DNA from 4 places in the Citrobacter meridianamericanus genome. Region 2 is predicted to be linked to each of the others. Evidence: predicted binding sites of a transcription regulator. Region 2 holds the regulator's gene; each other region holds the start of a gene.
The links. The regulator sigma-54, encoded in region 2, starts transcription at its own class of promoters, with help from an activator protein. The targets are predictions, from matches to a motif close to GTTGGCACANNTTTCGCTNT.
Positions count from the first base shown of each region.

Region 1: glnA (glutamate--ammonia ligase) is a predicted target of sigma-54. The motif match lies at 1,284-1,303, and genes of this name have one in related genera.
Region 3: hypA (hydrogenase maturation nickel metallochaperone HypA) is a predicted target of sigma-54. The motif match lies at 1,632-1,651, and genes of this name have one in related genera.
Region 4: norV (anaerobic nitric oxide reductase flavorubredoxin) is a predicted target of sigma-54. The motif match lies at 1,298-1,317, and genes of this name have one in related genera.

Region 1 covers NZ_CP101036.1:5,138,121-5,141,281, reverse strand. Annotated here, with positions in the region: gene glnA (glutamate--ammonia ligase) at 1-1,197, opposite strand, end outside; gene typA (ribosome-dependent GTPase TypA) at 1,578-3,161, shown strand, end outside.
Region 2 covers NZ_CP101036.1:557,153-560,313, reverse strand. Annotated here, with positions in the region: gene lptB (LPS export ABC transporter ATP-binding protein) at 1-512, shown strand, start outside; gene rpoN (RNA polymerase factor sigma-54) at 559-1,992, shown strand; gene hpf (ribosome hibernation promoting factor) at 2,015-2,302, shown strand; gene ptsN (PTS IIA-like nitrogen regulatory protein PtsN) at 2,386-2,877, shown strand; gene rapZ (RNase adapter RapZ) at 2,923-3,161, shown strand, end outside.
Region 3 covers NZ_CP101036.1:1,221,729-1,224,889, reverse strand. Annotated here, with positions in the region: gene hycC (formate hydrogenlyase subunit 3) at 1-270, opposite strand, end outside; gene hycB (formate hydrogenlyase subunit HycB) at 267-878, opposite strand; gene hycA (formate hydrogenlyase regulator HycA) at 1,022-1,480, opposite strand; gene hypA (hydrogenase maturation nickel metallochaperone HypA) at 1,679-2,035, shown strand; gene hypB (hydrogenase nickel incorporation protein HypB) at 2,108-2,980, shown strand; gene hypC (hydrogenase 3 maturation protein HypC) at 2,971-3,161, shown strand, end outside.
Region 4 covers NZ_CP101036.1:1,240,446-1,243,606, forward strand. Annotated here, with positions in the region: gene norV (anaerobic nitric oxide reductase flavorubredoxin) at 1-1,251, opposite strand, end outside; gene norR (nitric oxide reductase transcriptional regulator NorR) at 1,439-2,959, shown strand; gene gutQ (arabinose-5-phosphate isomerase GutQ) at 2,956-3,161, opposite strand, start outside.

The DNA of each region.
Region 1 (3,161 bases), 740 kb from region 2:
GTCATACAGGTTTTTGTCCATGGCTTCGCCCGGGTGGATCTTGTTCTTGATACCGTCAAGACCGGCCATCAGCAGTGCTGCGAAGCACAGGTACGGGTTAGCAGCCGGGTCCGGGAAACGCACTTCAATACGACGCGCTTTCGGAGAAGCAACAACCGGAATACGGATAGAAGCAGAACGGTTACGGGCAGAGTAAGCCAGCATTACCGGCGCTTCGTAGCCAGGGACCAGACGCTTATAGGAGTTCGTGGTCGGGTTAGCCAGGGCGTTGATCGCTTTAGCGTGTTTGATTACGCCGCCGATGTAGAACAGCGCCTGCTCAGACAGACCCGCATATTTGTCGCCAGAGAACAGGTTTACGCCGTTCTTTGACAGGGACATGTGGCAGTGCATACCGGAACCGTTATCACCGAACATCGGTTTTGGCATAAAGGTCGCGGTTTTACCGAAACGGTGCGCAACGTTGTGCACAACGTATTTGTAGATCTGAATTTCGTCCGCTTTTTTGGTCATGGTGTTAAAGCGGGTCGCGATTTCGTTCTGGCCAGCAGTCGCCACTTCGTGGTGATGTGCTTCAACAACCAGGCCCATCTCTTCCATGATCAGACACATGGTAGAACGGATGTCCTGAGAAGAATCTACCGGAGGAACCGGGAAGTAACCGCCTTTCACGCCAGGGCGGTGACCTTTGTTACCACCTTCGTATTTGGTGGAAGAGTTCCATGCGCCTTCGATGTCATCGATAGCCACGTGAGAACCGGAGATAGATGCGCCGAAGCGGATGTCGTCAAACAGGAAGAACTCTGGCTCTGGCCCGAACAGAACGGTGTCTGCGATGCCGGTAGAACGCAGATACTCTTCAGCGCGTTTTGCGATGGAGCGCGGGTCGCGGTCATAGCCCTGCAGCGTACCGGGTTCCAGGATATCGCAACGGATGATCAGAGTAGACTCTTCATAGAACGGGTCGATGAGTGCAGTAGATGCATCTGGCATCAGAACCATGTCTGATTCGTTAATGCCTTTCCAGCCACCGATTGAGGAGCCGTCAAACATTTTGCCTTCTTCAAAGAATTCGGCATTTACCTGATGAGCAGGAATAGTGACGTGCTGTTCTTTACCTTTAGTATCAGTGAAGCGCAAATCAACAAACTTCACTTCGTGTTCGTTCAGCATCGTCAAAACGTGTTCAGCGGACATACTTACTCTCCCGGATTGGTCATGGTCGTCGTGGTAACGAAGTCTTCAATTCTGCAAAAAATTGGCCGTGTCGCCGTAAAAAATATAAAGCGAAATCTGTGCCAACTTTTAAATTGCCCCTAAAAGGCGTTATCATGCGCACTATCGTGCAAAGGGGCTGCACCATGAAGGTTGTATTGCACCATTATAGTGCTTTAATGTGAACATTAAGCACCATATTGGTGCAAAGCATGTCAGATTACCCCTTTTAACGCTCCGTGAATGTGATCACAAAGAAACTCTGCAATACTTGTTTGCGGAGGATGTTTGTGATCCTGTTTTGTACTGCGATTAATCCGTGTACAATAACGCGCTATTTCTAAAATGCCTGAGGCAAAGTTGTGATCGAAAATTTGCGTAACATCGCCATCATCGCGCACGTAGACCATGGTAAAACGACCCTGGTAGACAAGCTGCTCCAACAATCCGGTACGTTCGATGCACGTGCTGAAACCCAAGAGCGCGTGATGGACTCCAACGATTTGGAGAAAGAGCGTGGGATTACCATCCTCGCTAAAAACACCGCTATCAAATGGAATGACTACCGTATCAACATCGTTGATACCCCGGGGCACGCCGACTTCGGTGGTGAAGTTGAACGTGTAATGTCCATGGTCGACTCCGTGCTGCTGGTGGTGGATGCAATGGATGGTCCGATGCCGCAGACGCGCTTCGTGACCAAAAAAGCCTTTGCCCATGGCCTGAAGCCAATTGTTGTTATCAACAAAGTTGACCGTCCTGGCGCGCGTCCTGACTGGGTTGTTGACCAGGTATTCGACCTGTTCGTTAACCTCGACGCTACCGACGAGCAGCTGGACTTCCCGATCGTTTACGCTTCCGCGCTGAACGGTATCGCAGGTCTGGATCACGAAGATATGGCTGAAGACATGACTCCGCTGTATCAGACCATCGTTGATCGTGTACCGGCTCCGAACGTAGATCTTGATGGCCCGCTGCAGATGCAAATCTCTCAGCTGGACTACAACAACTACGTTGGCGTAATCGGCATCGGCCGCATTAAACGCGGTAAAGTTAAACCGAACCAGCAGATCACTATCATTGATAGCGAAGGCAAAACCCGTAACGGTAAAGTCGGTAAAGTTCTGACTCATCTGGGTCTGGAACGTATCGAGAGCGATATTGCCGAAGCCGGCGATATCATCGCGATCACCGGTCTGGGCGAACTGAACATCTCCGACACCATCTGCGATCCGCAGAACGTCGAAGCGCTGCCGGCTCTGTCCGTTGATGAACCGACCGTAACCATGTTCTTCTGCGTAAACACCTCTCCGTTCTGTGGTAAAGAAGGTAAATATGTTACCTCTCGTCAGATCCTTGACCGCCTGAACAAAGAGCTGGTGCACAACGTTGCGCTGCGCGTTGAAGAAACCGAAGATGCGGATGCGTTCCGTGTATCCGGTCGTGGTGAGCTGCACCTGTCTGTTCTGATTGAAAACATGCGTCGTGAAGGTTTCGAAATGGCGGTTTCCCGTCCGAAAGTTATCTTCCGCGAAATCGATGGCCGTAAACAAGAGCCGTTCGAAAACGTAACGCTGGACGTCGAAGAGCAGCATCAGGGTTCTGTGATGCAGGCTCTGGGTGAGCGTAAAGGCGACCTGAAAAACATGAATCCAGATGGCAAAGGCCGCGTACGTCTTGACTACGTGATCCCAAGCCGTGGTCTGATCGGTTTCCGTTCAGAATTCATGACCATGACTTCCGGTACCGGTCTGCTGTACTCCACCTTCAGCCACTACGACGATGTTCGTGCGGGTGATGTGGGTCAGCGTCAGAACGGCGTACTGATCTCCAATGGCCAGGGTAAAGCAGTTGCGTTCGCACTGTTCAGCCTGCAGGACCGCGGTAAGCTGTTCCTGGGTCACGGTGCTGAAGTTTACGAAGGCCAGATCATCGGTATTCACAGC
Region 2 (3,161 bases):
TGCATGCGCGCGCACGTCGCGGCATTGGCTACTTACCGCAGGAAGCGTCAATTTTTCGCCGCTTGAGCGTGTTTGATAACCTGATGGCGGTGCTGCAGATTCGTGACGATCTGACCAGCGAGCAGCGGGAAGATCGCGCCAACGAACTGATGGAAGAATTCCACATCGAACACCTGCGTGACAGCATGGGACAGTCGCTATCCGGTGGCGAACGACGCCGCGTGGAGATCGCCCGCGCGTTGGCCGCTAATCCGAAATTTATCCTGCTGGATGAACCGTTTGCCGGTGTTGACCCGATTTCGGTTATTGATATCAAACGGATCATCGAACACCTGCGCGACAGCGGGCTTGGCGTGCTGATTACCGACCACAACGTCCGCGAAACGCTGGCAGTGTGTGAGCGCGCCTACATCGTGAGTCAGGGCCACCTGATCGCGCACGGTACGCCAACAGAAATACTGCAGGATGAGCACGTGAAGCGCGTATACCTTGGGGAAGACTTCAGACTCTGATAGGGTAGAAGACTTCACGTCACCGCAGGAGAGAAAAACTCTGAACATGAAGCAAGGTTTGCAACTCAGGCTTAGCCAACAACTGGCGATGACGCCTCAGCTACAACAGGCTATCCGTCTGTTGCAGCTGTCCACGCTGGAACTTCAGCAAGAACTTCAGCAAGCGCTGGAAAGTAACCCACTGCTCGAGCAAACCGATCTTCACGACGAAATTGATACCCAGGAAAAACAGGACAGCGAATCACTCGACACTGCAGATGCTCTTGAACAAAAAGAGATGCCAGAAGAGCTGCCGCTTGACGCCAGCTGGGATGAAATTTACACCGCCGGTACGCCTTCGGGTACCAGCGGGGATTACATCGACGACGAACTGCCTGTGTATCAGGGTGAGACCACGCAATCGCTGCAGGATTACCTGATGTGGCAAGTGGAGCTGACCCCGTTCTCAGATACCGATCGCGCTATTGCGACATCCATTGTTGATGCGGTAGACGAAACCGGTTATCTCACCGTAACTCTGGACGATATTCTCGAAAGCATGGGCGATGACGACATCGGTATGGATGAAATCGAAGCCGTGCTTAAACGCGTTCAGCGTTTTGATCCCGTGGGCGTAGCGGCCAAAGATCTCCGCGACTGCTTACTGATCCAACTTTCACAGTTTGATAAAGCCACGCCGTGGCTGGAAGAAGCGTCCCTGATCATCAGCGATCACCTCGATCTGCTAGCCAACCATGACTTCCGCACGCTAATGCGCGTGACCCGACTGAAAGAAGAGGTGCTGAAAGAGGCCGTTAACCTTATTCAGTCTCTGGACCCAAGACCCGGGCAGTCTATCCAGACCGGTGAGCCAGAGTACGTCATTCCAGATGTACTGGTGCGTAAGCATAACGATCGCTGGGTGGTCGAACTCAACGGTGACAGCATTCCACGGCTGCAGATTAACCAGCACTACGCCGCCATGTGCAACAGCGCGCGCAACGATGCCGACAGCCAGTTTATTCGTAGTAATCTGCAGGATGCGAAGTGGCTGATTAAAAGCCTGGAAAGCCGCAATGATACGCTGCTGCGCGTCAGCCGCTGCATCGTTGAACAGCAGCAAGCCTTCTTTGAGCAAGGCGAAGAGTTTATGAAACCGATGGTGCTGGCGGATATCGCCCAGGCCGTCGAGATGCACGAATCGACCATTTCCCGAGTGACCACGCAAAAGTATCTGCACAGTCCGCGCGGCATTTTTGAATTGAAGTATTTCTTTTCCAGTCACGTTAACACTGAAGGCGGAGGCGAAGCCTCATCCACGGCGATCCGTGCGCTGGTGAAGAAATTAATTGCTGCGGAAAACCCCGCGAAACCGCTGAGCGACAGCAAGTTAACCTCTATGTTGTCAGAACAGGGTATCATGGTGGCACGCCGCACCGTTGCGAAGTACCGAGAGTCTTTATCCATTCCGCCGTCTAACCAGCGCAAACAGCTGGTCTGACCCAACCGATAAGGAAGACACTATGCAGCTCAACATCACTGGAAACAACGTCGAAATCACGGAAGCCCTGCGCGATTTTGTTAATACAAAATTCGCCAAGCTCGAACAATATTTCGACCGGATTAATCAGGTCTATATTGTGTTGAAAGTGGAGAAGGTTACACATATCTCGGACGCAACACTGCATGTGAACGGTGGCGAAATTCATGCCAGTGCGGAAGGTCAGGATATGTACGCCGCCATTGACGGTTTAATTGATAAACTGGCTCGGCAATTAACAAAACATAAAGATAAACTGAAACAGCACTAACTTGTCCGGGCAGTTAGCGGGTGCAGGACGGCCTGTTGTGTAGCACAACAGGCCATTTGTACAGTTAGCGCTTAGGTGAAATTATGACAAATAACGATACGACTCTACAACTGAGCAATGTTCTTAACCAGGAATGTACACGCGCGGCAGTTCACTGCCAAAGCAAGAAACGCGCACTGGAAATCATCAGTGAACTGGCGGCAAAGCAGCTCAGCTTGCCTTCTCAGTTGGTATTTGAAGCTATTTTAACGCGTGAAAAAATGGGTAGTACCGGCATCGGGAATGGTATTGCTATCCCGCACGGAAAGCTGGAAGAAGACACGATGCGCGCAGTAGGCGTGTTTGTGCAACTTGAAACGCCTATCGCTTTTGACGCCATCGATAATCAACCCGTCGATCTGCTTTTTGCTCTGCTGGTACCGGCGGACCAAACCAAGACGCATTTGCATACGTTGTCACTGGTCGCCAAACGTCTGGCAGATAAAACAATCTGCCGTCGCCTGCGCGCCGCACAGAGTGACCAGGAGTTGTATCAAATCATCACGGACACCGAAGGTGGACAGGATGAAGCATAACAACCCAATGGCATCCTTTTTTGTCGTTGTGAGGAGAAACAGTACATGGTACTGATGATCGTCAGCGGTCGTTCGGGGTCAGGCAAATCTGTCGCCTTGCGTGCGCTGGAAGATATGGGTTTTTACTGCGTGGATAACCTTCCCGTAGTGCTGTTGCCCGATCTGGCTCGTACTCTGGCCGATCGCCAGATTTCTGCAGCCGTCAGCATTGATGTGCGCAACATGCCTGAGTCCCCGGAGATTTTCGAGCAGGCAATGAACAATCTGCCTGAAGGCTTCTCACC
Region 3 (3,161 bases), 660 kb from region 2:
AAACAGGCCACACAAGCCCAGCGTAATCAGCCAGATGGCATTTAGCGGGGTAATTTGCAGACTGTGACCAATAAACGGCATCACGCCGCTCACCGCCAGCGCATTAGTCAGAACGGTAAAACCCGCAGCCGCCGTACACAAGCTGCCGACCGCGCCGCCAACCCCGGCAATCCAACCGCTCAACGGTTTATGAAATGAAAACAGAAATGCCAGAACCGCCGCAGCCGCAAACCAAGCCACGCCGCTGTTAATTAGTGAAATTGCGCTCATTTTGCATCCCCACTCTGAGCCTGCTGAAACAAGGTGAGATCGCCGAAATCGGTATTGAAAGTCAGCTCACGCTTACGTTTGCTGGCGCGGGCGATATCCATGTTGCTCACCAGGTGCAGGGCTTTGGTTGGGCACATGCGCACGCAGGCCGGACCCTGTTCGTCAAAACTGCACAGATCGCATTTCACCGCAATGGCGCGAACGCCCGGAACCCAGTCCAGCAGCGTGCTCACACGGGCAGGTGCAGGCGGAGCCGGAGGCGCTTTTGGCGTATTGGCGTTTGCCGGGATGTGTAGCGGACGGCTACCGGAAAACTCAATCGCGCCGAACGGACAGGCAATCCCGCACAATTTGCAACTGACGCACAGGCTTTCATTCAGCTGTACAGCACCGTCAACACGATTAATCGCATTAACCGGACAAACGGTGGCGCAAGGTGCATCTTCACACTGGTGGCAAAGCTGCGGCGCGGATTCTTTTTCATTTAACATCACTTTCAGGCGCGGCATAGACTGCAGGCCATGCTGGCGATGTGTCTCTGAGCAGGCAGCTTCACAGGTGTGGCAGCCGATACAAAGAGTGGAGTCAGCAATTACAAAACGATTCACCAGGCATTCCTCAGGTGATAGTCATTTTTGACGAAAACATGTCTGCGAAATGTCATTTCGACATTTTTCGACATGCCCATTCCCTAAACTGTCGTGACGCAGAATGAAAGCGCATCATGACAAAACTGGGCAGTACCCGAGGCTTAAGCCGGGCTATGTCCCTCAACCAGTTGACTTAAATTCACCGGCATATTGTTCTCAACCGCGGTATACAGGCTGTCGTAGACGGTGGCGATTTTTTCGAGATAGTGCTCCAGCACCTGTTCACGATCGCGGGCGTTGATACGCTCATCGACTTTACCGTCGATGGTCAACTGTGCCTGTGCAATCAGTTGTTTATCATCACCATCTTTTGTTTCGACGTAGTACTCGATGGTGTGGCTGTTAAAGCCATCCGCCAGCGTGACGTAGATAGTGAAGTGTTCAAAAAGGACAAAGCAGAGATCTTTGTCCGGCGCACAGCTCATTGCATGATGCAAACGCGCTTTCGACAGGGTGATCCCCTGAACCAGCGAGTTACAGTAAATACGCCACTGGTCCTGTAGGCGACGATGCCGTTCAGCGATGTAATCGGCTTTTTCGCTTATTTCCCAAATAGTCATGTCAGGTTACCCGTTTAGCAGAGATGAACAGCTTTAAGCACATTTCATGCCAAAATTAAAATCCTTAATTTTCATACAGATAAAAAATCAAAAACGAGTGACGACATGTCATTTCGTCATCGTCGTCATTGTCACGTTGGAAAAAATCCAAGCTGGCATGTTTATTGCTTTTAGTACGGCAACTTCACAGGAGGCGGTATGCACGAAATAACCCTCTGCCAACGGGCACTGGAATTGATTGAACAACAGGCCACCCAGCACGGCGCAAAACGAGTAACTGGGGTCTGGCTCAAAATTGGCGCATTTTCTTGCGTAGAAACCAGCGCTCTCGCCTTTTGTTTTGATCTGGTATGCCGTGGCACCCTTGCAGAAGGTTGTAAACTCCACCTCGAAGAACAAGAAGCCGAATGTTGGTGCGAATCTTGTCAGCAATACGTCACCTTACTGACGCAACGCGTGCGTCGGTGCCCGCAATGCAACAGCGATACGCTGAGAATTGTGGCCGATGACGGTCTACAGATTCGGCGAATTGAAATTGGCGACGCTGAAGATTAATTAATGCCGGATATCGACTTAGTCATTTCCGGCATAAAAAGCTAGTAATAAGCAATAGATCAGGAGTGAGCGATGTGTACGACATGTGGTTGCGCTGAAGGCAACCTTTATATAGAGGGTGATGAGCATAATCCCCACTCGGCGTTTCGCAGCGCGCCATTTGCCCCGGCGGCTCGCCCGGCACTGAATATTACCGGTGTGAAAACCTCCAGTTTCACACCGAGTCAGACCGAAGAAGGCGATTTGCACTATGGTCACGGTGAAGCAGGTACCCATGCGCCGGGCATGAGCCAGCGCCGCATGCTGGAAGTGGAAATTGACGTACTGGATAAAAACAACCGTCTGGCCGAACGCAACCGCGCCCGCTTTGCGGCCCGTCAGCATCTGGTGCTGAACCTTGTTTCAAGCCCGGGCTCCGGTAAAACCACGCTGCTGACCGAAACGCTGATGAAGCTCAAAGACAACGTGCCGTGTGCCGTCATTGAAGGCGACCAGCAAACGGTTAACGATGCCGCACGTATTCGTGCCACGGGCACGCCAGCCATCCAGGTCAACACCGGTAAAGGTTGCCACCTCGACGCCCAAATGATCGCTGACGCCGCGCCGCGTTTGCCGCTTGAAGACAATGGTATTTTGTTCATTGAAAACGTCGGCAACCTGGTTTGCCCGGCGAGTTTCGACCTCGGCGAACGCCATAAAGTGGCCGTGCTTTCCGTCACTGAAGGCGAAGACAAACCGCTGAAATACCCGCATATGTTTGCCGCCGCCTCGCTGATGCTGCTCAATAAAGTGGATCTGCTGCCGTACCTCAATTTTGACGTAGATAAGTGCATCGCCAGCGCCCGGGAAGTAAACCCGGAAATTGAGATCATCCTGATTTCTGCCACCAGCGGCGAAGGGATGGACCAATGGCTCTCCTGGCTGGAGACGCAGCGATGTGCATAGGTGTTCCGGGTCAAATCCGCACCATTGACGGCAACCAGGCTAAAGTCGACGTTTGCGGTATTCAGCGCGACGTCGATCTGACGCTGGTCGGTAGCTACGATGAGCATGGTCAACCCCGTTTGGGCCAGTGGGTACTGGTTCACGTCGGCTTTGCCATGAGCATCATTAATGAAGCAGAAGC
Region 4 (3,161 bases), 680 kb from region 2:
ACAGGCGCACTCTTCTTCTTTGGACAAGGCTTTAACGGGGGTCTCCGGCAGTGGAGCAAGCGCCCACTGACGTGCAATTTCGCGGCCATGCTGGCGGCACAGTTCCAGTGCACCGAGGTCCGGACGCCATTTCGCCTTCAGGCTCAGCGACATCTCGAAACCGGCATCCTGCAAACGCGTGGACAAACGGTCTACCGCACCGCCGCTCCAGCCGTGTGAACCAAAGGCGCTGGCACGCTTGTTACGAAAACGCAGGCCGGTCATCTCTTCCACCAGACCGGCGATTTTCGGCATCATCACGTTGTTCATTGTGGAAGTCCCGACCAGCACGCCTTTAGAGCGGAAGACGTTAGTCAGGACTTCGTTTTTGTCGCTACGGGCGACGTTAAAGATTTTTACCGCCACGTTCGGGTCGACTTCGTTGATGCCCTGGGCAATCGCGTCCGCCATCATGCGGGTGTTATTGGACATGGTGTCGTAGAAAATGGTGATGCGGTCTTCCTGATAATCCGCTGCCCATTTCAGGTACAGCTCAACGATTTGTGTCGGGTTGTCGCGCCATACCACGCCGTGGGAAGTGGCAATCATATCGACCGGCAGGTTGAAGCTGAGGATCTCAGTAATTTTCGGCGTCACCAGACGGCTGAACGGCGTCAGGATATTGGCATAGTAGCGCTGGCACTGTTCGAACAGTTCGGCCTGGTCAACTTCGTCGTTGAACAGGCGTTCGTCGCAGTAGTGCTGGCCGAAGGCATCGTTACTGAACAGCACCGCATCGCCGGTCATGTAGGTCATCATACTGTCCGGCCAGTGCAGCATGGGTGTTTCAACGAAGATCAGCTGTTTGCCGTTGCCGATGTCAAGGCTGTCGCCGGTTTTGACCACATTGAAGTTCCACTCCGGGTGATGGTGGTGTCCGTTAATAGAGTCAATGGCATTAGCGGTGCAGTAGATTGGCGTGTCCGGGATGCAGGACATCAGCTCGGTCAGCGCACCGGCATGGTCTTCTTCCGCGTGGTTAATAATGATGTAGTCGATATCGGCAAGGTCGATTTCACTGCGCAGGTTCTGCACGAATTCACGGCTGAATTTGTGGTCTACGGTATCGATCAGGACATTTTTTTCTTCACGGATGAGATAGCTGTTATAGCTGCTACCGCGCAGCGTTTTGTATTCAGTTCCGTGGAAATCACGCACTTCCCAGTCACGTTGGCCAACCCAATGAATGTTATTTTTAACCAGAATAGACATAACAACCTCAATTAATTCAGCGTTTTTCAAAAAAGATGTTTTGCTAATAGCAGGTTGCATGCCAACTTTTTATTTCTTTGATTTTAAAGATTTTATTTTTTATTGCTCATAAGGTGGTAGTCAAAATGACTATGTTTCTTATTGTCAATATGACAATATGAATTGTCAAAATGACAATGAGGTAGCCATGAGCTTTTCCGTAGATGTGCTGGCGGGCATCGCCATTGAATTACAAAGCGGTATTGGACATCAGGATCGCTTTCAACGCCTGATAACCACCTTGCGTCAGGTACTGGAGTGCGACGCGTCGGCATTGCTGCGCTACGAGTCGCGACAGTTTATTCCACTGGCAATCGATGGGCTGGCCCAGGATGTTCTCGGCAGGCGCTTTACGCTGGAAGGGCATCCGCGTCTGGAAGCGATTGCCCGTGCCGGAGACGTGGTACGTTTTCCTGCCGACAGTGATTTGCCCGATCCTTACGACGGGCTGATCCCAGGCCAGGAGAGTCTGAAAGTGCATGCCTGTATTGGCTTACCACTGTTCGCCGGTCAAAATTTGATTGGCGCGTTAACGCTGGATGGCATGGAACCGGATCAGTTTGATGTGTTCAGTGATGAAGAACTCAGGCTGATTGCCGCGCTGGCGGCTGGCGCGTTGAGCAATGCGCTACTGATTGAACAGCTGGAAAGCCAGAATATGCTGCCGGGTTCGTCGACGGCTTTCGAGCAGGTGACGGAAACCCAGATGATTGGCCTGTCGCCCAATATGATGCAGCTGAAAAAAGAGATTGAGATTGTGGCGGGGTCCGATCTCAACGTACTGATTAGCGGCGAAACGGGGACCGGGAAGGAGCTGGTAGCGAAAGCGATTCATGAAGGTTCACCCCGCGCGGTGAACCCGCTGGTGTATCTGAACTGTGCGGCCTTGCCAGAAAGCGTAGCGGAAAGCGAGCTGTTTGGTCACGTAAAAGGGGCCTTTACCGGGGCTATCAGTAATCGGAGCGGTAAGTTTGAAATGGCCGATAACGGGACGCTGTTTCTCGATGAAATTGGCGAACTCTCGCTGGCGCTACAGGCTAAGCTGCTACGCGTGCTGCAATACGGTGATATTCAACGCGTGGGTGACGATCGCAGCCTGCGTGTCGACGTGCGCGTACTCGCGGCAACGAACCGTGATTTACGCGAAGAGGTGCTGGCCGGGAATTTCCGTGCGGATTTATTCCACCGCCTGAGCGTCTTTCCCCTTTCCGTACCGCCTCTTCGTGAGCGTGGCGAAGATGTGGTGCTGCTGGCAGGCTATTTTTGCGAGCAATGTCGACTGCGACTGGGACTTTCCCGTGTGGTGTTAAGCCCCGGTGCGCGTAGTCATCTGTTGAGCTACGCCTGGCCTGGTAACGTACGCGAGCTGGAACATGCCATTCACCGTGCGGTTGTTCTGGCAAGGGCCACCAGAGCAGGGGATGAAGTGGTGCTGGAGACGCAGCATTTTGCCTTGCAGGATGAAGCGCCTGTAACACCAGCGGCGGAAGGTGTTGCAGAGATCCCGCAACAGCATAATCTGCGTGAAGCAACGGAGTCATTCCAGCGAGAGATGATCCGCCGGGCGCTGGCGCAAAATAATCACAGTTGGGCAGCAAGTGCGCGGGCGCTGGAAACAGACGTCGCCAACCTGCACCGGCTGGCGAAACGTCTGGGGCTGAAGGATTAGATAATACCGGCCTGATAGAAATCCTGCAGGTTGATAGCACCGGTAAGTTTACCGTTTTCATCGACCACCGGTGCTGCGGTGATTTTGCGTTTCATCAGGATCTCTTTGGCGTCAATGGCGCGGCTCTGTGCCTGCAACGTAACGCCGTTGTGGGTCATCGCCTCGCTAACCTGAGTGGTGAGCGCTCCACCGCCAACCAGCC